Regions from separate parts of the Acidisoma sp. S159 genome, predicted to be linked through region 2. Evidence: predicted binding sites of a transcription regulator. Region 2 holds the regulator's gene; the other holds the start of a gene.

Region 1 (9,442 bases), on a different contig from region 2:
GAGCTGCTCGCACCGGCTGCCGGTGCTTTCGAGCGACATGAGGATGCTCGACTTCGCCTGCGCCCGCGCCCGCGCCAATTCGACCTCGGTCACGTCATGCTGCACGCGGCGCAGTTCCTCCAGCGTGACGGGCATGAGTTCCTCCGCCTCGCTCTCGCCGGTGCCGGCATAGATGCCGAACAGGCCGGAATCCATCGCGGGCGCGGTGAAGGAATAGATCGAATAGACCAGCCCGCGCCGCTCACGCACCTCCTGGAACAGCCGCGAGGACATGCCGCCGCCGAGCAAGGTGGACAACATCATCGATGGGTAGAAGTCGGGGTCGCTGTAGGAGACCGAGGGAAAGCCGAGCACGATATGGACCTGGTCCAGATCCCGCGCCTCGCGGAATTCGCCGCCCCGATAGGCAGCGGCGTGCGGCATGTCAGGCGAACTGGTGGGCAAATCCGCGAAGTGCTTCGCGGCGAGCCGCACGACCTCCTCGTGCTTGAGGTTGCCGGCGGCGGCCAGCACCACGTTCCGCGTTCCATAATGGGCGCGCATATAGTTGGTCAGCGCATGGCGCGGCAGCGAACGGATGACGCCCTCTGTCCCCAGCACCGGACGGCCCATGGCCTGGCCGGGATAGGCGGTCTCCTGGAAGTGGTCGAAGATGATGTCGTCGGGCGTGTCGTTGGCCTGGCCGATCTCCTGCAGGATCACGCCGCGCTCGCGTTCCAGCTCCTCCGGCTCGAAGCTGCTATGGGTCAGGATATCGCCGATGATATCGGCACCCAGCGCCAGGTCTTCCTTGAGGAGCTTGACGTAATAGGCGGTCTGCTCGCGGGCGGTATAGGCGTTGATATGGCCGCCGACCGCCTCGATCTCCTCGGCGATATGCGCGGCGGTGCGGCTCTCCGTGCCCTTGAATGCCATGTGTTCGAGGAAATGGGAGACGCCATTCTCCTCGGCCTGCTCGTGCCGCGTGCCGGCCGCGACATAGGCCCCGAGCGAGACCGTTTCGACCCGTGTCATCTCCTCCGTCACCACCGTGAGGCCGGAGGGCAGGGTTTCGACCCGGATGGCATCGCTCATGCGGCGGTTTCCTGTGTCTGTTGGGCGGGTGGCTGATTGGACTGGGCGAAGGCGCGGATGAGGCTCTCCACCGCGCCGATATCATTGGCGGCACGCGAGAAGCGCTCGGTGCCACTCATGAGATGGGCGAGGCGCGGCGGCAGAGGAGGGCGGATTCCGGTGGCCTGCTCTACCGCATCCGGGAACTTTGCCGGATGCGCGGTTGCCATGGCGATGATGGGCACGGGCTCAGGGAGGCTCGCCGCGCGGGCGGCGGCGATGCCGATGGCGGTATGGGGGTCCGCGAGATAGCCGCTCGCCGCATGGATGCGCCGGATTTCCGCGGCTGTTGCGGCATCGTCGAGAGCAAAACCCTGTAACAGCGCGGTAGCCTCACGCCAGGCCGCCTCGGGCACCGGCATGCGGCCGGTGGCGCGGAAGTCGCGCATGGTGGCGGCCGTTGCCTGGGCATCGCGGCCGAGCAGTTCGAAGAGCAGCCGCTCGAAATTGGAGCTGACCTGAATGTCCATGCTCGGCGACAGGCTGGGCTCGACCCCTCGCGCCGACATGTCATTCGCGGCGAGGAAGCGCGCCAGGATGTCGTTGCGGTTGGAGCCGATAATGAGCCGCTCGACCGGCAGCCCCATCCGCCGAGCCGCCCAGGCGGCGAGGACATTGCCGAAATTGCCCGTCGGGACCGCAAAGGCCACCGGCCGGTCCGGCGCGCCGAGCGCCAGGGCGGCTGCCACGTAATAGGGAATCTGCGCCGCGATCCGCGCCCAGTTGATCGAATTCACCGCCGAGAGATGCATGTCCGTGCGGAAGGCCGTGTCCGCGAACAGCGCCTTCACCATGTCCTGGCAGTCGTCGAAGGTGCCGGCCACCGCGATATTGCAGACATTGGCGGCATGCACAGTCGTCATCTGACGCCGCTGCACCTCGCTGGTGCGGCCCTCGGGGTGAAGGATGGCGATCTTGATCCGCGCGCGGTCCCGGCAAGCCTCGATCGCCGCCGATCCGGTATCGCCGGAGGTCGCGCCGACGATGGTGATCCGCTCGTCCCGCTCGGCCAGCACATGCTCGAAGAGCTGCCCGAGCAGCTGGAGCGCCATGTCCTTGAAGGCGAGGGTGGGGCCGTGGAACAGCTCCTGCACCCAGAGCCCGTCCTCAAGCTGAATCAGCGGCACGGTCGCCGGATGGTCGAAGCCGGCATAGGCGCGGCGGCAGAGGGTCAGCAGCGTCTCGAAGGAGAGCGTTTCGCCCAGGAAGGGATGGATGACGCGGGCGGAAAGCTCAGCATAGGGCAGCCCACGCATCGCACGCCACTCCGCGGCGGAGCGTTCCGGCCAGGTTTCGGGCATGAACAGCCCGCCATCCTCGGCGAGGCCAGCCAGCAGCACGCCGCCAAAGTCACGAGGGGGCGCCTCGCCGCGGGTCGAGATATAGCGCATCGGACGGAGCTATCCCAAGACCGCCTGAACCGCCAGCGGGAAGGCGGCATGGCGGGGGCGATTGTGTGTCTTCGGGTCGTATCGGGAAGTTCCACGGTCCGCACTCGAGTGACCGGCACGTTTTGTCCGCCGGAGCTTCAGCGCCGATCAACCTCCCGGCAGCGAGATGCGCATTGCTGAAAAACCACTTCGAGGGTCCACCATGATCCCATTCGAACTGCTGTCGGCTGCAGCCGGGCTTCTGCCAAACTCGGTGAGAGGGCGTTGCGACCTTTCCCAATTCGCGTAACTGGCCGCTATCGCCAAGACACCGGCATCCTTGGCGCACCGCCGCATACTGGGATCCAGGCACCGCGCGACGCTATTGGGCGAGGCATAATGCCGTTCGGGCACGCCGCTAGCTCCAAAGGCTTGAACGTCATCAGAATTTTCCTCCGCCCACCGCCCGATTTAACGCTCGCAAGAGTGTTAACGTGCAAACTGCACCGGCATGCGGTTGGGACCATCGGTGATCAGGCAGGCCACGCCTATCGCCTATTCAAACCAGCATGCAGAGGCTTGCAGCTGACAAGGTGTGCCGCGATGGTCGCAATAGTTACTCGGCAAGACCCCGCGTCATGGGTGGGACACTCCAAGGTCGCGCAAAATGCCGGAGCGTTCCAGCATGCTTTGCAAGTTCGTAGACCAGCGGCACAGGTGAGGCACGCCCCCGAAACTACCACGGTCGCCGCCCGCCATCACATGGGCTACGGCGACGGCCGCTATCCTGACCAGCAGGATCGCGCCTTTTGGGGAACCAGCTCCCACATAGCCGACGCCAGAACGGCTAGAGAATTGCTGTGCCGAGCCGTGAAAGACATCGACGACGCGACACAGCACTATATTGAAGGCGGTTCGACACTAAGCGCCGCCATCCTCACACCGGATCATAAGCTGACAACCCTGCAGATCGGCGACAGCCCCTTGGGTTACGTCTTGGTCAATAGAAGGACCGGAAAAGCCGACCTGCGCGATCTGACCGAAGACCAGAGTCCAGACGCACCGGCTGAGCTCGCGAGGATCAAGAGGCGGGGCGGTAAGGTCGAGCACGGCCGCCAGGTCAATGGTAACGCGGATCTTGCACTTGCTCGGAGCTTCGGCGACCGTGAGTTCGTCGGCATTACCGCCAAACCAACCATCCAGACGCTCGATCTGAATCAGGTTCTTGCCAATCCCGATATCGACGTCTTTGTGTTCTGTGCCAGCGACGGCCTGATTGAATGCAACGACACAAAAGATTTCGAGGCCGAGTTCAAGCCGGGAGACAAGTCCGCGGATATCGCGAGACGCTGTATAGACCGCGCCCTCAAGAGCGCGGAGAAGGCGGGGGTGAAAAAGGGCGACAATATCTCCGTCTCCATCGCTCGGCTGAAACGAGATTCCAAGGTCGCCACCTACATTGGCGTGGCCGACGGCCATGGCGAAAACGCCGCCGAGGTGGCGGCCACGGTGCGGTCCGGCATCCACCATGCGCTTCATGCGCGCGAGACCGAGTCTGGGACGAGCCGGCGACATCATGCCTCAGCAAGGCCTCGGCTGGCAGCGCCTGAGCAATTGGCTGCGGCAGCAACATCTGCTGGCGAGCAGACAACAGGTGTTACAGGTTGAGCTGATCGTTAGAGGCGGCTGTGAAGCAGCCTTGAGCCCCGTTGGCTCAGCGGCACCGAGGCCACGAATGGAGCGACCAAAAGTCGATCAAGAGATTGAAGTGTTCTGCGATGGAAGTGTGACGTTGCCAGCACGATACGACGTTCGCGGATAGCCCATTGCGATGCTAGTGTTGAGAGATGCCGCAGCGGGCGCCGGTGTCTAGCCTCATGACAGCTTCATCGACGCTCCGGAGCGAGGCGTCTATCGCCGGTAAGGCGAAGGCAGCAGCGCGCGCACCGGCAGCTTGATGGGCGCCAGCAGCCCCGGCAGGATCACCCGCGCTTCCGGGTCATAGTCCAGGATCATCTCCCGGCACGCGCCACAGGGCGAGACTATGGCGAGGCTCTGGTCGTCCTCTCCTGGCTTCGGATGGCGGATCGCGACTGCCGTCTCGATCGTTCCGTCGCCTTCGAGAATGGCACGACCGAGAGCCACGGCTTCAGCGCAGACCTGCAGCCGGCCGACCGTCGCGCCTAGATGAATACCCGTCCAGACACGTCCGTCCCGCCCGCGCAGCGCGGCCGAGACCATGTGCCAGAAGGGCCGGTAATGCCGCGCGAGCGTCTCCCGCGCGGCCGCGATCAGTTCGTCATCCGCCTCGGTAAGCGGTTCGGCGGGGTCCAAGGCCCCGGCATCCACGTCATTCGGCAGCCTCAGCTTCCTCCTCGGATGTCGGCTCGGCCATCATGGCATTGACCAGGATGCCTGACTGATCCCGCAGCTTATGCTCCAGCGCCTCGGCCATCTCAGGATGGTCGGTCATGAACTGCTTGGCATTCGCGCGCCCCTGGCCGATGCGCTGGCTGTCGAAGCTGAACCAGGCGCCCGACTTTTCCACCAAACCGCCCTTCACGCCAAGGTCGATCAGCTCGCCCATCTTGCTGATGCCCTCGCCATACATGATGTCGAACTCGACCTGACGGAACGGCGGGGCGAGCTTGTTCTTCACCACCTTCACGCGCGTCTGGTTGCCGACGACCTCTTCCTTGTCTTTGATCTGGCCGATGCGGCGGATGTCGAGGCGGATGGAGGCATAGAATTTCAGCGCGTTGCCGCCCGTCGTCGTCTCCGGATTGCCGAACATCACGCCGATCTTGAGGCGGATCTGGTTGAGGAAGATCAGCATGGTCTTGGATTTCGACACCGAGCCGGTCAGCTTGCGCAACGCCTGGCTCATTAGCCGTGCATGCAGCCCGACATGGCTGTCGCCCATCTCGCCTTCGAGTTCGGCGCGGGGCACCAGAGCAGCGACGCTATCGACCACCAGCACGTCCACCGCGCCCGAGCGCACCAGCGTATCGGCGATTTCGAGCGCCTGCTCGCCGGCATCCGGCTGGCTGATCAGCAGGTTGTCGACATCCACGCCCAGCTTGCGGGCATAGAGCGGGTCGAGCGCATGTTCGGCGTCGATAAAGGCGCAAGTGCCGCCGCGCTTCTGCGCCTCCGCGATGGCGTGCAAGGCGAGGGTGGTCTTGCCCGAGCTTTCAGGGCCGTAGATCTCGACGATCCGGCCGCGCGGCAGGCCACCGATCCCAAGCGCCAGGTCGAGCCCGATGGAGCCCGAGGGGATCACCTCGATATGCTCATCGCCCGTCCGGTCTCCCATCCGCATGATAGAGCCCTTGCCGAAAGCGCGCTCGATCTGCGCCAGGGCCGCGTCGAGCGCCTTGTTCTTTTCCATCGGGGTCTCCAAAAAACGGTGCCGAGTCGCAATCCGCGCTGTCCGAATCGGCCGGGCGCGGACACTGCCTAAATGTGAACGTTTAAGCAACACCGCATGGGGCGGCCTTCGTAAAGTCTAGCCGATAAGTTGTGAGATCGTTACGAAATTCGCACCCGCAACGGCCATATTGCGATGCGCCCGGGCCATCGAGCCATCGAGATCGATCGCCCGGCTGGCCTCCTCGATCACTTTCACGGTGAGCCCGAAATGGCGGCCGTCGCAGGCGGTCCAGCCGACGCAGAAATCGGTGGCGAGGCCGCAGACGACGACCTCCGTTATGCCCCGGCTGCTGAGCCAGCCATCGAGCCCGGTGCGCGTCTCGCGGTCGGCTTCCAGGAAGGCCGAATAGCTGTCGACCGCCTTGTGGTAGCCTTTGCGCAGGATCAGCCCGGCATGGCGGATATCCAGATCGGGGTGCAGCGCGGCGCCGTGGCTGCCCATGACGCAATGATCGGGCCAGAGGATTTGCGGACCGTAGAAGGCGTCGATGGTCTCGTAGACCTGCCGCCCCGGATGGCTGGAGGCGAAGGAGGCATGGCCGGGGCAATGCCAATCCTGCGTCAGCACGACATTGGCGAAGCGCTGGGCGAGACGATTGATCGGCTCGACGATCTCATGCCCGCGTGGCACAGCGAGCGCGCCGCCCGGCATGAAGTCGTTCTGCATATCGACGACGAGCAGCGCCGCATTCGGCGTCATGCCGCATCCCGTGCGGCGAGGGCCTTCAGGACATTCGTCACCACCTCATCGGGCGGCGGCCCCATCTCGATCGTCACGGCGGCCTCGTCGGCGCCCGGCTCCTCCAGGGTTGCGAGCTGGGTGTCCAGCAGGCTCGCCGGCATGAAGTGGCGCGTGCGGTGCTGCATGCGGTCGAGCAGCAGCGCCCGGCTGCCCTTGAGGTAGACGAAGAGCACATCGTCATGCCCGGCGCGCAGCACATCCCGGTAGCTGCGGCGCAGCGAGGAACAGGTGACGATCCCCTCCATACCGTTTTGCCGCCAGGCCGCGATCTTTCCGGCGATGATGCGCAGCCAGGGCCAGCGATCCTCGTCGGTGAGAGGCGTGCCAGCGGACATCTTGGCGATATTGGCGGCGGGATGAAGGTCGTCCCCTTCCAGCATCTGCAGCCCGAGCTTTTCGGCAACCCCGGCGGCGATGGTCGATTTCCCGCTGCCGGAAACGCCCATGAAGATGAGGGCGGTGGGTCGGTCGGCCGTCACGGCGGCTCCTGTCGCAATGGGTCGCGGACGGCTCAGTAATGCGCCGGCACCGGCTTCACGCCGGCTTCGATTGCCCGCTGCTCTACGCGGCGAAGCAGTTCACGCTTCTCGGGCGTGCGGTTGAGGCCGCTATTGCGCAGCGCCTCAACCCCGGCCGGCGTATCAGTCATGCCGAGCGCCTTCTTCCGCGCATCGACTCGGGCCAGCAGATCTTCAAGCCTGATCGTCTTCATGTTTCGAAACCTCCGACCGTCTCAGGGCTCCAGCAGCCCCAGGTCGCCACCTTCGTCGCGTATTCGTTTAGAGAGATAAGCGATGTCCAACCCGTCTGCCAGCCGGAACAAGGCCCGAGCTTGCTCAAGCCCCGAAGTGTCGAACGCGTTCCCGGCAGAATACTGAGCGAGGCGATCCGCGATCATATCCTCGATCGCGGGGAGGAGTATCGCGTCGTCTTTGGCATGGCACTCCGTCACACGTTGAAGCGGAACAGCAAGACGTCGCCGTCCTTTACCACGTATTCCTTACCTTCGATCCGCAGCTTGCCGGCCTCGCGGGCGCCAGCCTCGCCTTTGAGTGCGACGTAATCGTCATAGGCGGTGGTTTCGCAGGCGATGAAGCCGCGCTCGAAGTCGCCGTGGATGGCGCCCGCGGCGCCCGGCGCCTTGGTGCCCTTCAGGATCGTCCAGGCCCGCGTTTCCTTGGGACCGACCGTGAAATAGGTGATGAGGCCCAGCAGGCCATAGCCTGCGGCGATGACGCGCGCGAGGCCGCTTTCGGTCAGGCCCAGACCCTCCAGGTATTCGCCCTGATCGGCCTCCGGCAACTGACTGACTTCGGATTCGATGGCCGCCGAAACCACGACATAAGCCGCGCCTTGCCGCGCCGCCATCTCGGCGACCTTGGCCGAAAAGGCATTGCCGCTCGCGGCCGAGGCTTCCTCGACGTTGCAGACATAGAGCACCGGCTTGGCGGTCAGCAGTTGCAGCCGCTCCGCCGTGCGGCGATCAGCCTCCGGGATCGCCGTGCGCGCCGCCCGGCCTTCGGTGAGCGCCGCGATGATGGGCTCCACTAGAGCAAGTTGGGCGACGCTGTCCTTGTCGCCGCCGCGCGCCCGCTTCTGCAGGCCGATCAGCCGCTTCTCCAGGCTTTCGAGATCGGCGAGCATGAGTTCGGTCTCGACCACCTCGGCGTCGCGTACCGGGTCGATATCGCCCTCGACATGGGTGATGTCGCTATCCTCGAAGCAGCGCAGGACGTGGATGATGGCATCCGTCTCGCGGATATTGGCGAGGAACTGGTTGCCGAGGCCCTCCCCTTTGGAGGCGCCGCGCACGAGACCGGCGATATCGACGAATTCCAGGCTCGTCGGCAGAATCTTCGCCGATTTCCCGATGGTGGCCAGAATTTGCAAACGCGCGTCCGGCACCGCCACGCGGCCGACATTCGGTTCGATCGTGCAGAACGGATAATTCGCCGCCTGCGCCGCCGCCGTCGCCGTCAGCGCGTTGAAAAGCGTCGACTTGCCGACATTGGGCAGGCCGACGATGCCGCAGTTGAAACCCATTACGATACGCTCCGCATCTTTTGCGCGACGGCTGTCATGAAATCTTCCGGCCGGTCCTCGGCCAGGAGCGGCGCGTCATCCGCCACGGCGTCCAGGAAAGGGATCAGCCAGTCGCGGTCGCCGGCGGAAAAGTCGCTCAGCACATGGCCCGTCACGCGGTCCTTGTGGCCGGGATGGCCGATGCCCAGCCGCACCCGGCGGTAATCCGGTGTCCCGAGCATCTGGTCTATGCTGCGGAGGCCGTTATGCCCCGCCGCTCCGCCGCCCTGCTTCACCCGCAGCTTGCCAGGCACCAGGTCGAGCTCGTCGTGGAAGACCGTCATCGCCGCCGGTTCGATCTTGAAGAAGGCTGCCGCCGCCTGAACCGATTGGCCGGAGGCGTTCATATAGGTCAGCGGCTTGAGCGCCAGCACGCGCGCGGTGCCGACGCGGCCTTCGGCGATCAGCCCTTTGAAGCGCGGCCGCCATGGCCCGAAGCCATGGCGGATCGCGATGACGTCGAGCGCCATGAAGCCGATATTGTGGCGATTCCGGGCCATCCCCGGATCGGGATTGCCGAGGCCGGCCCAGAGCAGCATCGCAGCGAAGCTAACCCTGTCCGGCCTGGCCAGCCCTTATTTCTTCTTCTGCGGTGCCTTCACGGCCGGGCCAGGGGTCGAGCCCTTGGCGGCAGCGGGTGCGGCACCTTTCGCGGCGCCGCCCTTGGCGGCCACAGCGGGCTTGCCGCCAGTCGGGGAGGCGG
Region 2 (9,442 bases):
TGGGATCACCCGCGACGCGATCACCTTGCCGCTGCACGACACGGAGGGCGGCGTCTACGAACTTGTCGATACCGCCGGGCTGCGCCGCCGCGCGCGGGTGCAGGACGATGTGGAGAAGCTCTCCACCGCCGCCACCATCAACGCCATGCGCTTCGCCGAGGTGGTGGTTCTGACCGTCGATGCGAATGACGGGCTGCACGATCAGGACCTTCAGATCGCCCGGCTGGTCGAGCGCGAGGGGCGCGCGATGGTGGTCGCGCTCAACAAGTGGGATGCCGTACCAGACCGGGAAGCCGTGCGGCGCGCCGTGTCGGATCGGCTGGAGCGCAGCTTGGCGCAGCTCAAAGGCGTCCCTGTCGTGACCATCAGCGCTCTGACGGGCTCGGGGATGCAGCGGCTATTGCCGGCGGTGCGGGCGGTTCACGCCACCTGGAACAAGCGCGTGCCAACATCGGCGCTCAACCGCTGGTTCGCCGATGCGCTGAGCCGCCATCCGCCGCCGGCGGTGCAGGGCCGCCGGCTAAAGCTGCGCTACATCACCCAGGCCAATGCTCGGCCGCCGACATTCGTGGTGTTTGGCACCCGTGCGGAGGCGACGCCCGAGGATTACCGGCGATACCTGGTCAATACTTTGCGCGAGGTCTTCGAACTGCCGGGCGTTCCGCTGCGGATCGACTTCCGTGGTTCGGTCAATCCGTATGCAGATGGCGACAGGGACTAGGGCAAAGCAAGAACCCACCTTCACCCCTCGCTTGCTGCGAGGGATGAAGGTGGGTGGAAGCGAGACAGGAACTCCCTTCCCTGCAAGGAGAGGGTCGGGGGTGGGTTGTCTCAAACACCGCCTTCCAAGACTTCCACGCCACTTCGTCTCGTTTGATTGACGAACTGCCCACAGTGTTCTCTGCCAAAAGACTAGACTCGAAACGTTCCTCTCGCTTGACGCGGCTCGGCGCGACCACATAGAAGTCGCATTGTTGCCGATTTGTTCCGCTCTTTCAGCGGCAAGGTGACCGTCTTTCGGGGTGCAGGACCATGTTGACGCGTAAGCAGCATGAATTACTGGTCTTCATCGACCGCCATCTCAAATCCGCCGGCTATTCGCCGAGCTTTGACGAGATGAAGGAGGCATTAAACCTCAAGTCTAAATCGGGCATCCATCGCCTGATCTCGGCGCTTGAGGAACGCGGCTTCCTCAGCCGGCGCCACCATCAGGCGCGGGCGCTGGAAGTGCTGCGGATGCCAGCCGATTCGCTCAATCCGATTGCGCGGGACATCAGACCGGCCGCGAAAGCGGTCGCGGGCCGGGAGGCTGGTTTCGCGCCGACCGTTATTCGCGGTGATTTCTCCGGGCGCCTGCCGGGTGTTCGCGCGGCGCATGAAGCGGGCGCGGTGCAACTCCCCCTCTATGGCCGCATCGCCGCCGGCCTCCCGCGCGAGGCGCTGCGCGATACCTCCGAACACATCGAAGTGCCAGTCGCGCTGCTCGGCTCCGGCGAGCATTACGCGCTGGAGGTTGCCGGCGATTCCATGATCGAAGCCGGGATCCTGGACGGGGACACGGTCATCATCCGCCGCGTCGAGACCGCCGAAACCGGACAGATCGTCGTCGCATTGGTTGATGACAATGAAGTCACGCTCAAGCGGCTGCGCAAGCGCGGCAATTCGATCGCGCTCGAACCCGCCAATCCACGTTACGAGAGCCGGATATTTCCCGCTGAACGCGTGCGCGTGCAGGGCCGTCTGGTGGCGCTGCTCCGCCGCTACTGATCCAAAGCCAGACCGGGTTGCGGGGCTGAGCCTCGAGCGCCCGCAGCCGGAGAAATCAGGCCCGGCACTGAAGGACGCCGCGACTGATCCCGGCTTGACGGGGCGGGGCGGGTTGGCGGAGACCAAGGCTTTCCTCAGACCCGCCTTCCGGAGCCTTCCCCATGGCCGGCCATAGCCAGTTCAAGAATATCATGCACCGCAAGGGCGCGCAGGATGCGCGGCGCGCCCGCCAGTTCGCGAAGCTCATTCGCGAGATCACGGTATCGGCCCGCCAAGGGCTGCCCGACCCGGCCTCCAATCCGCGCCTCCGCTCCGCCGTGCTCGCGGCGCGGAAGGAGAATATGCCCAAGGATACGGTCGACCGCGCCATCAAGAAGGCCGGGTCCGGCGCTGGCCCCGGCGAGGAATATGCCGAGGTCCGCTACGAGGGCTACGGCCCCTCAGGCGTCGCCGTCATCGTCGAGGCGCTGACCGACAACCGCAACCGCACCGCGTCGGACATCCGCGCCGCCTTCAGCAAGCATGGCGGCGCACTGGGCGAAACCAACGCGGTCAGTTTCATGTTCGAGCGGCTGGCCGTGATCCGCTATCCCGCCGCCGCCGCCAGCGCAGATGCCATGCTCGAAGCCGCCATCGAGGCAGGTGCCGACAATGTCGAGAGCAGCGACGAGGCACATGAGATCACCGGCACGATCGAGAGCTTCTTCGCGATGCAGGAGTCTTTGGAGGCACGCTTCGGTCCGCCCGAAAGCGCCAAGCTCGACTGGCGGCCGCGCACCACGGTTCCGCTCGATGAGGAGGCCGCGACCTCCGTGCTCAAGCTGCTCGATATCCTCGACGAGTCGGACGACGTGCAGAACGTCTATGCAAATTTCGACCTGCCCGAGGCGGTGCTGCAGAAGCTGTCCGGATGAGGGTTGAGAGTGCCCGCCTGCCGGGGCTTCACGCCTCAGGCTTCGACGGGCGTAGGATCGCCCCATGACCGTCATCCGCATCCTTGGCATCGATCCCGGCCTCCGCATTACCGGCTGGGGCGTTGTGGAATCGGAGGGCAACCGCCTGCGGCATATCGCGGATGGCATCGTGCTGACCGACAGCGACGCCGGTGTTCCGGAGCGGCTCCGCGCGCTGCACGAGGCGCTGAGCGCCCTCATCGAGACCTACCGGCCGCAGGAAGCGGCGGTCGAGGAGACCTACGTCAACATGAACGCCACCGCGACACTCAAGCTCGGCTATGCCCGAGGCGTGGCGCTGCTGGCGCCCGCGCTGGCCGGGATCATCGTCGCCGAATATGGCGCGAAAACCGTGAAACTGTCGGTGGTCGGCACGGGTGGCGCGGACAAGAACCAGGTCGGCCTCATGGTCCGCCGGTTGCTGCCTGGCGCCACGCTCAAGCGCGCGGATGCGGCGGATGCGCTGGCCGTCGCCATCTGCCACGCGCACCACCGCTCCAGCCGCAATGCCTGGGGCCAGCCGGCGCGCGAAAGGAGCCTCACGCCATGATCGGCAGCCTACGCGGCACCGTCGATGGCCATGAGGATGGACGCTGTATCATCGACGTCGGCGGCGTGGGCTATCTCGTCCATGCCTCATCCCGCACGCTGTCCAACCTGCCCGCCCCTCCGGCGGAAGCGAGGCTGCTCATCGAGACCTTCGTGCGGGAGGATGCGATCACCCTCTACGGCTTCGCCACCTCCGCCGAGCGCGCCTGGTTCCGGCTGCTGACAACGGTGCAGAGTGTGGGGCCGCGCGTGGCGCTGGCTATCCTCTCCACCCTCTCGGCGGACGAGCTGTCCTTCGCCATCGCCAGCGGCGACCGCGCGTCGCTCGGCCGGGCGCCCGGCGTCGGGCCGAAGCTCGCGGCGCGGCTGGCCTTGGAGTTGCGGGAGAAAGCCGGCGCCCTTTCGCAGCCGGTCAGCTTGGCCGAGGGCCTCCAGGCACCGGGCGGCATGCCGAGCGGCACCGCCGGGGACGCGCTTTCGGCGCTTCTCAACCTCGGCTATCGGCGGCCGGAAGCGCAGGCGGCGCTCAATCGCGCGCAATCCCGGCTCGGCGATAATGCCGATCTCGACAGCCTGATCCGCGCCTGTCTGCGAGAACTCGCGCAATGAGCGGGCGGAAAAGCCGGGGCAGTCCGGCCGCCGAGCCCGAAAGCGAGGACCGCACAGTCTCCTCGACGCGTGCGCCGGAGGACTCTGGAGAGGGGAACCTGCGGCCGCAAACCCTGGCGGATTTCGTCGGGCAGGAAGGCAGCCGGCGCAACCTCGCGATCTTCGTCGAGGCAGCTCGGCAGCGGGGCGAGGCGCTGGACCACGTGTTGCTGCACGGTCCACCGGGCCTCGGTAAGACCACGCTGGCGCAGATCGTGGCGCGGGAACTGGGCGTGGGCTTCCGCGCGACCTCGGGCCCCGTGATCCAGAAGGCGGGCGACCTCGCCGCGATCCTGACCAACCTGCAGCCGCGCGACGTGTTGTTCATCGACGAGATCCACCGCCTGCAGCCGGCCATCGAGGAGGTGCTTTATCCCGCGATGGAGGATTTCCAGCTCGACTTGGTGATCGGCGAGGGTCCGGCGGCGCGCACGCTGCGCATTGACCTGCAGCCCTTCACGCTGGTCGGCGCCACGACACGCTCCGGGCTTCTGGCGACGCCGCTGCGCGACCGTTTCGGCATTCCGTTGCGGCTGGTGCTCTATACGCCGGAGGAGCTGAAGCTGATCGTGGCGCGCGGCGCCCGGCTGCTCGGTTTCGACCTCTCCTCCGAGGGTGCGGAGGAAATCGCGCGCCGGTCGCGCGGGACACCGCGCGTTGCTGGGCGTCTGCTGCGGCGGGTGCGGGATTTCGCCTTGGTGGAAGGCCAGTCGCGGGTGGATCGGGATACGGCGGATGCCGCGCTGATCCGGCTGGAGGTCGATGCGCGCGGGCTGGATGCGATGGATCGCCGCTATCTGCGCCGGATCGCAGAGCACCATGCCGGCGGGCCGGTCGGAGTCGAGACGCTGGCGGCGGCCCTGGCGGAAGCGCGCGACACGCTGGAGGATGTCATCGAGCCCTATCTCATCCAGGAGGGATTTGTCCTGCGAACCAGCCGTGGGCGAATGCTGGGCACCCCGGGCTGGCGGCATCTGGACTTAGCACCACCGCCGCTCTCGCCTGAGCAGCGCGACCTGCTCTCGGATCTGCCGTCCTCGCCATAGAGCCTGATGATCCAGTATTGAACGGGGACCCGCAGATCCGTCATGGCACGCGAAGGCGTGCCATCCACGCCTTGCCTTCGTCGAGCAAGGAAGGCGTGGATGCCCGGCCTTCGCTGAGCATGACCTGGTAGAACGAGCATGGTCAAAACCAGAGACGTCCTGCTGTAGCCAAACCGCGCACGACATAAGGAAGTCTTTATGACCTCGCCCCTGCCGCCTGAGATGGCGGATGGGCTGCACCGTTACGATGTCCGCGTCTATTACGAGGACACCGATGCGGGCGGCATCGTCTATCACGCCAACTATTTGCGCTTCGCCGAGCGCGCCCGCACCGAGTCACTGCGAGCCATGGGCCTGCCGCATAACATTATGATGCTGCAATACGGCATGATCTTCGTGGTGCGGCGCGTTGAAGTGGATTATCAGCGCCCAGCCCGGCTGGACGAGTGGCTGACCGTGGTCACCGCCGCCGTGGAAGTGGGCGCCGCATCACTGATTTTGCGGCAGAGCATTCTGCGCGACAGCGAAACGATCGCTGTCTTGGGCTTGACCTTGGTCAGCATTCGCGCCGAGACGGGGCGCGCGGAGCGGATGCCCGCGCCGTGGCGACTCGCGTTGACGGCGATGAAGACAGCGGCTGGGTCATCACAAGGCTCGGCCGGATAGGAAAAGGGGTTTCGGGAATTGGATCAGGCGGTCAATGCCACCTCGCTGGCGGCGCCCGGTAGCAGCCTCTCGCTCTGGGGGCTGTTCCTCGAGGCGGATATCGTCGTCAAGCTCGTCATCCTCTGCCTTCTCGTGGCAAGCGTGTGGGTCTGGGCGATCATCTTCGAGAAGGTCACCTCCATCCGCCGCGCGAACCGGGAGGCTCTGGCTTTCGAGGATCGTTTCTGGTCCGGCGGCAGCCTGGACGACCTCTATGAGCAGGACGGTCAGAAGCCGACCAATCCTATGGCCGCCGTTTTCGGCGCCGCCATGGGCGAATGGCGCCGCACCAGCCGCATCGCCGGTGCCGATATCAGCCATACGGCGGTCAAGGAACGCGTCGATCGCGCCATGAACGTGACAATCCAGCGCGAGCTGGAGCGGATGGAACGCTGGATGATCTTCCTCGCCTCGATCGGCTCGACCGCACCCTTCATCGGGCTGTTCGGCACCGTCTGGGGCATCATGCACAGCTTCTCGGCCATCGCCGCCATGCACAACACGAACCTCGCCGTGGTCGCGCCAGGCATCGCGGAAGCGCTGTTCGCCACCGCCATCGGCCTCGTCGCCGCCATTCCCTCCGTGCTCGCCTATAACAAGATCGGCACGGACCTGGCGCGTTTCGCGTCCCGGCTCGAGGGTTTCGGCACCGAGTTCAGCGCCATCCTGTCCCGCCAGACCGAAGAGAGGGTCTAGGCGATGGCGATCGGAGGCATGGGCGGCCCGAGAGCCCGCGGACGTTACAAGCCGTTAGCGGAGATTAACGTCACGCCGCTGGTGGACGTCATGCTGGTGCTGCTCATCATCTTCATGGTGACGGCGCCGCTGATGACTTCAGGCGTCACCGTCGATCTGCCGAAGACTGCTGCCAAGCCCGTTAATGCCGATAGCACCCCGATCACCCTCTCGATCAATGCCGAGGGCAAGGTTTTCGTGCAGAACGACCAAGTTCAGATCGGCGAGCTTGTCGGTAAGCTGGAATCGCTCAGCAATGGGCAGACTGATCGCCGCATCTTCGTGCGCGGCGACCAGACCGTGTCCTACGGCCAGATCATGCAGGTGATGGGCACCATCGTCGCCGGCGGGTTCACCAAGGTCGCCTTGCTGGCCCAGCAGCCGAACGGCGCGCCCATGCCTACAGGTGCGGCGCCCGCCACCACGGCTCCCACAAACGCGGCACCGGCTCCGGCCGCCAGCGCTCCGTGAGGGGCGCGGACTTCGGGACGCACGGCTAGGATGGAAACCGACTTGTCCAGCCTTCGCAGAGTTGCACCATGACCCCGGAGATGCGCCGCGGCGCAATCGCCTCCGGCGTGCTGCATGTAGTGCTGCTGGTGGCGCTGCTGATCTCACTGCCGTCCAAGAAGCCGGACGACACGCAGGAACTGGCGGCTGTCTCGGTCGATTTCGTGGGACCCGTGGCACCGGCGCAACAGGCTGATAAGACCGGCAAGGTCGCGGCCCCCGCCGATACCGCCACTACCGTGCAAGCACCGAAGGCGACGCAGGCGCCAACGCCGCAGCCGCTGGAGGATGCGCCACCCCCGCCGCCTCCGCCGCCACCTCCGCCGCAAAGCGACGCACCGCCGACGCCGCCGGTGCCGACACCACCTCCGCCTGCCCCTTCGCCGCCACAGCCGCAGCCGCCACCACCGCAGCCGCCGACACCCACGCCGCCGCTGCCGCAGCCACCCGTGCCGCAGCCGCCGCCAACACCGTCTCCAGACGCGACGCCTTTGCCGCCGCCGCCACCCCCGGCGCCGCAGCCGCCGCAGCCCGAGACGCCGCCGAAACCCACACCGCCGGTCGCCAAGCCGACGCCGCCGACGCCGCCCTCACCGCAGCAGACGGCCGAGGCACAGCCGGCGCTGCCGATGCCGCCACCGCCCGCGCCACCGGCTCCGCCGGCGCCGCCGAGCCCGACCAACCAGCCGCATCCCACGGCAAATCCGGCGCCGATGAGCCAGACCGTGCTCAACACGCTCGATAAGCTGCGATCAATGAACCTCAACCAGAAGGCGCCGACCGCGCGCTACAACCCGCTACAGGGTGGCGCGCCGAATGGCGGCGGCAATCCAAACAACTCCGACGCGACGGCCGCGCTGACCTCGGCACAGCGCGGCGCTATTGGTGACCAGGTCCGCCGGTGCTGGACGATCGACTCTGCCGCCGAGAACGTGCAGCAGATGCGGGTCATGCTGAAGGTGACGACGGATGCCTCCGGCACCGCCCGTCTCGCCCAGGTGGCGCCGTCGGACCAAGGCCGTGCGGCGGGTGACCCGGTGTTCCGCGCCTTCGCCGAACGCGCGGTGCGCGCCGTGCTCGATCCCGCCTGCTCGAATTTACCGCTACCCAAGAGCATGATGGGCGCCAACCAAACCTTCACCTTCCGCTTCAGCCCGTGAAGCTAAAAGCAGGGGATGTCATGACCGACACCAATGAGACCGCCTTCGCCGAAGAGACCGCTCACGGACTGGTGCTGCCCGGTACCATTCGCCGAGTAACCCGGCGGGGCATGATCGGCACGACCATGGCAGCGACCCTTGCCTTGCCCGCCCTCGCCCAGAATGCCGCCCCTGCCGCGGGCGGCCCGACGGCCGTCATCGACGTCAGCCGCGCGCGCACCGCGCCGATCCCGATCGCCATCCCGGCTTTCGGCGGCGGCACCGATGCCGGCGACCTCGTGGGGGTCATTTCCAACGACCTCAACCGCTCCGGACTGTTCCGCATCGTGGACGGCTCGGGCGTCGCCAATGCCAGCGGCGGCACGCCAGATTTCGGCGTCTGGAAGGGCACCGGGGCGCAGGCGCTCGTCACCGGCACCGTGACCCAGTCCGGCAGCCAGCTGCGCGTCGAGTTCAGGCTATGGGATGTGCTGCCCGGCACCCAGTTGCAGGGCACCGCCTATACGACAACGACCAGCAACTGGCGGCGCATCGCCCATATCATCGCCGATGTGATCTATCAGCGGCTGCTCGGCGAGAAGGGCTATTTCGATACCCGCATCGCCTATATCTCGACCACCGGCCCGCGCAACAACCCGACCAAGCGCCTCGCCATCATGGACCAGGACGGCGCCAATAACCGCTTCCTGACGGATGGCAGCTGGACCGCGCTTGGCCCGCGCTTCAGCCCGACGCGCGATCAGCTCGCCTTCATCAGCTACATCGGGCATGCCGTGCGGGTATATGTGTTCGACCTCGGCTCTGGCACGCGGCGGCTGGTGGGCAACTTCCGCACCATGACCTTCGCGCCTCGTTTCAGCCCGGACGGCAACAGTATCATCATGTCGCTGTATCAGAATGGCGGGTCCAGCATCGTCACTTGCTCATTGAGCGGCGGCAATGTGCAGCAACTCACCAGCTCCGGCGCCATCGACAGCTCGCCCTGCTACAGTCCGGACGGAAGCCAGATCGTCTTCGAATCGGATCGCGGCGGCGACCAGCAGCTCTATGTGATGAGCGCCAGCGGTGGCGGCGCGCGGCGCATCAGCTTCGGCTCGGGGCGCTATGGCGACCCGGTGTGGTCGCCCCGCGGCGACCTTATCGCCTTCACCCGCCTCGGCAGCACATTCGGCATCGGCGTCATGGCACCGGATGGCTCGGGCGAGCGGATCCTGTCGGAGAGCTTCGACGTGGAATCGCCCACCTTCTGCCCGAACGGCCGCGTGCTGATGTTCCAGCGCGGCGGCGGCGGCGGCTCCCAGCTCGTCACCATCGACATTACCGGCTTCAACGAGCAGGTGCTGCGGACCTCCACCAGCGCCTCCGATCC

The links. The regulator LexA, encoded in region 2, represses DNA repair genes until DNA is damaged. The targets are predictions, from matches to a motif close to TGTTCTANNTANGTTC.
Region 1: recA (recombinase RecA) is a predicted target of LexA. The motif match lies at 5,951-5,966, and genes of this name have one in related genera.

The regions. Positions count from the first base shown of each region.
Region 1 is NZ_LMUG01000032.1:55,549-64,990, reverse strand. Features, by position in the region: gene GSQ92_RS08160 (pitrilysin family protein) at 1-1,074, opposite strand, end outside; gene thrC (threonine synthase) at 1,071-2,504, opposite strand; gene GSQ92_RS08150 (PP2C family serine/threonine-protein phosphatase) at 3,354-4,151, shown strand; gene GSQ92_RS08145 (cytidine deaminase) at 4,395-4,817, opposite strand; gene recA (recombinase RecA) at 4,834-5,874, opposite strand; gene pncA (bifunctional nicotinamidase/pyrazinamidase) at 5,992-6,615, opposite strand; gene GSQ92_RS08130 (gluconokinase) at 6,612-7,136, opposite strand; gene GSQ92_RS08125 (hypothetical protein) at 7,169-7,369, opposite strand; gene ychF (redox-regulated ATPase YchF) at 7,606-8,700, opposite strand; gene pth (aminoacyl-tRNA hydrolase) at 8,700-9,278, opposite strand; partial or broken gene GSQ92_RS08110 (50S ribosomal protein L25/general stress protein Ctc) at 9,396-9,442, opposite strand, start outside.
Region 2 is NZ_LMUG01000048.1:146,383-155,824, reverse strand. Features, by position in the region: gene der (ribosome biogenesis GTPase Der) at 1-721, shown strand, start outside; gene lexA (transcriptional repressor LexA) at 1,033-1,767, shown strand; gene GSQ92_RS15750 (YebC/PmpR family DNA-binding transcriptional regulator) at 1,929-2,681, shown strand; gene ruvC (crossover junction endodeoxyribonuclease RuvC) at 2,746-3,270, shown strand; gene ruvA (Holliday junction branch migration protein RuvA) at 3,267-3,878, shown strand; gene ruvB (Holliday junction branch migration DNA helicase RuvB) at 3,875-4,963, shown strand; gene ybgC (tol-pal system-associated acyl-CoA thioesterase) at 5,162-5,629, shown strand; gene tolQ (protein TolQ) at 5,648-6,364, shown strand; gene tolR (protein TolR) at 6,368-6,874, shown strand; gene GSQ92_RS15715 (hypothetical protein) at 6,943-8,073, shown strand; gene tolB (Tol-Pal system beta propeller repeat protein TolB) at 8,184-9,442, shown strand, end outside.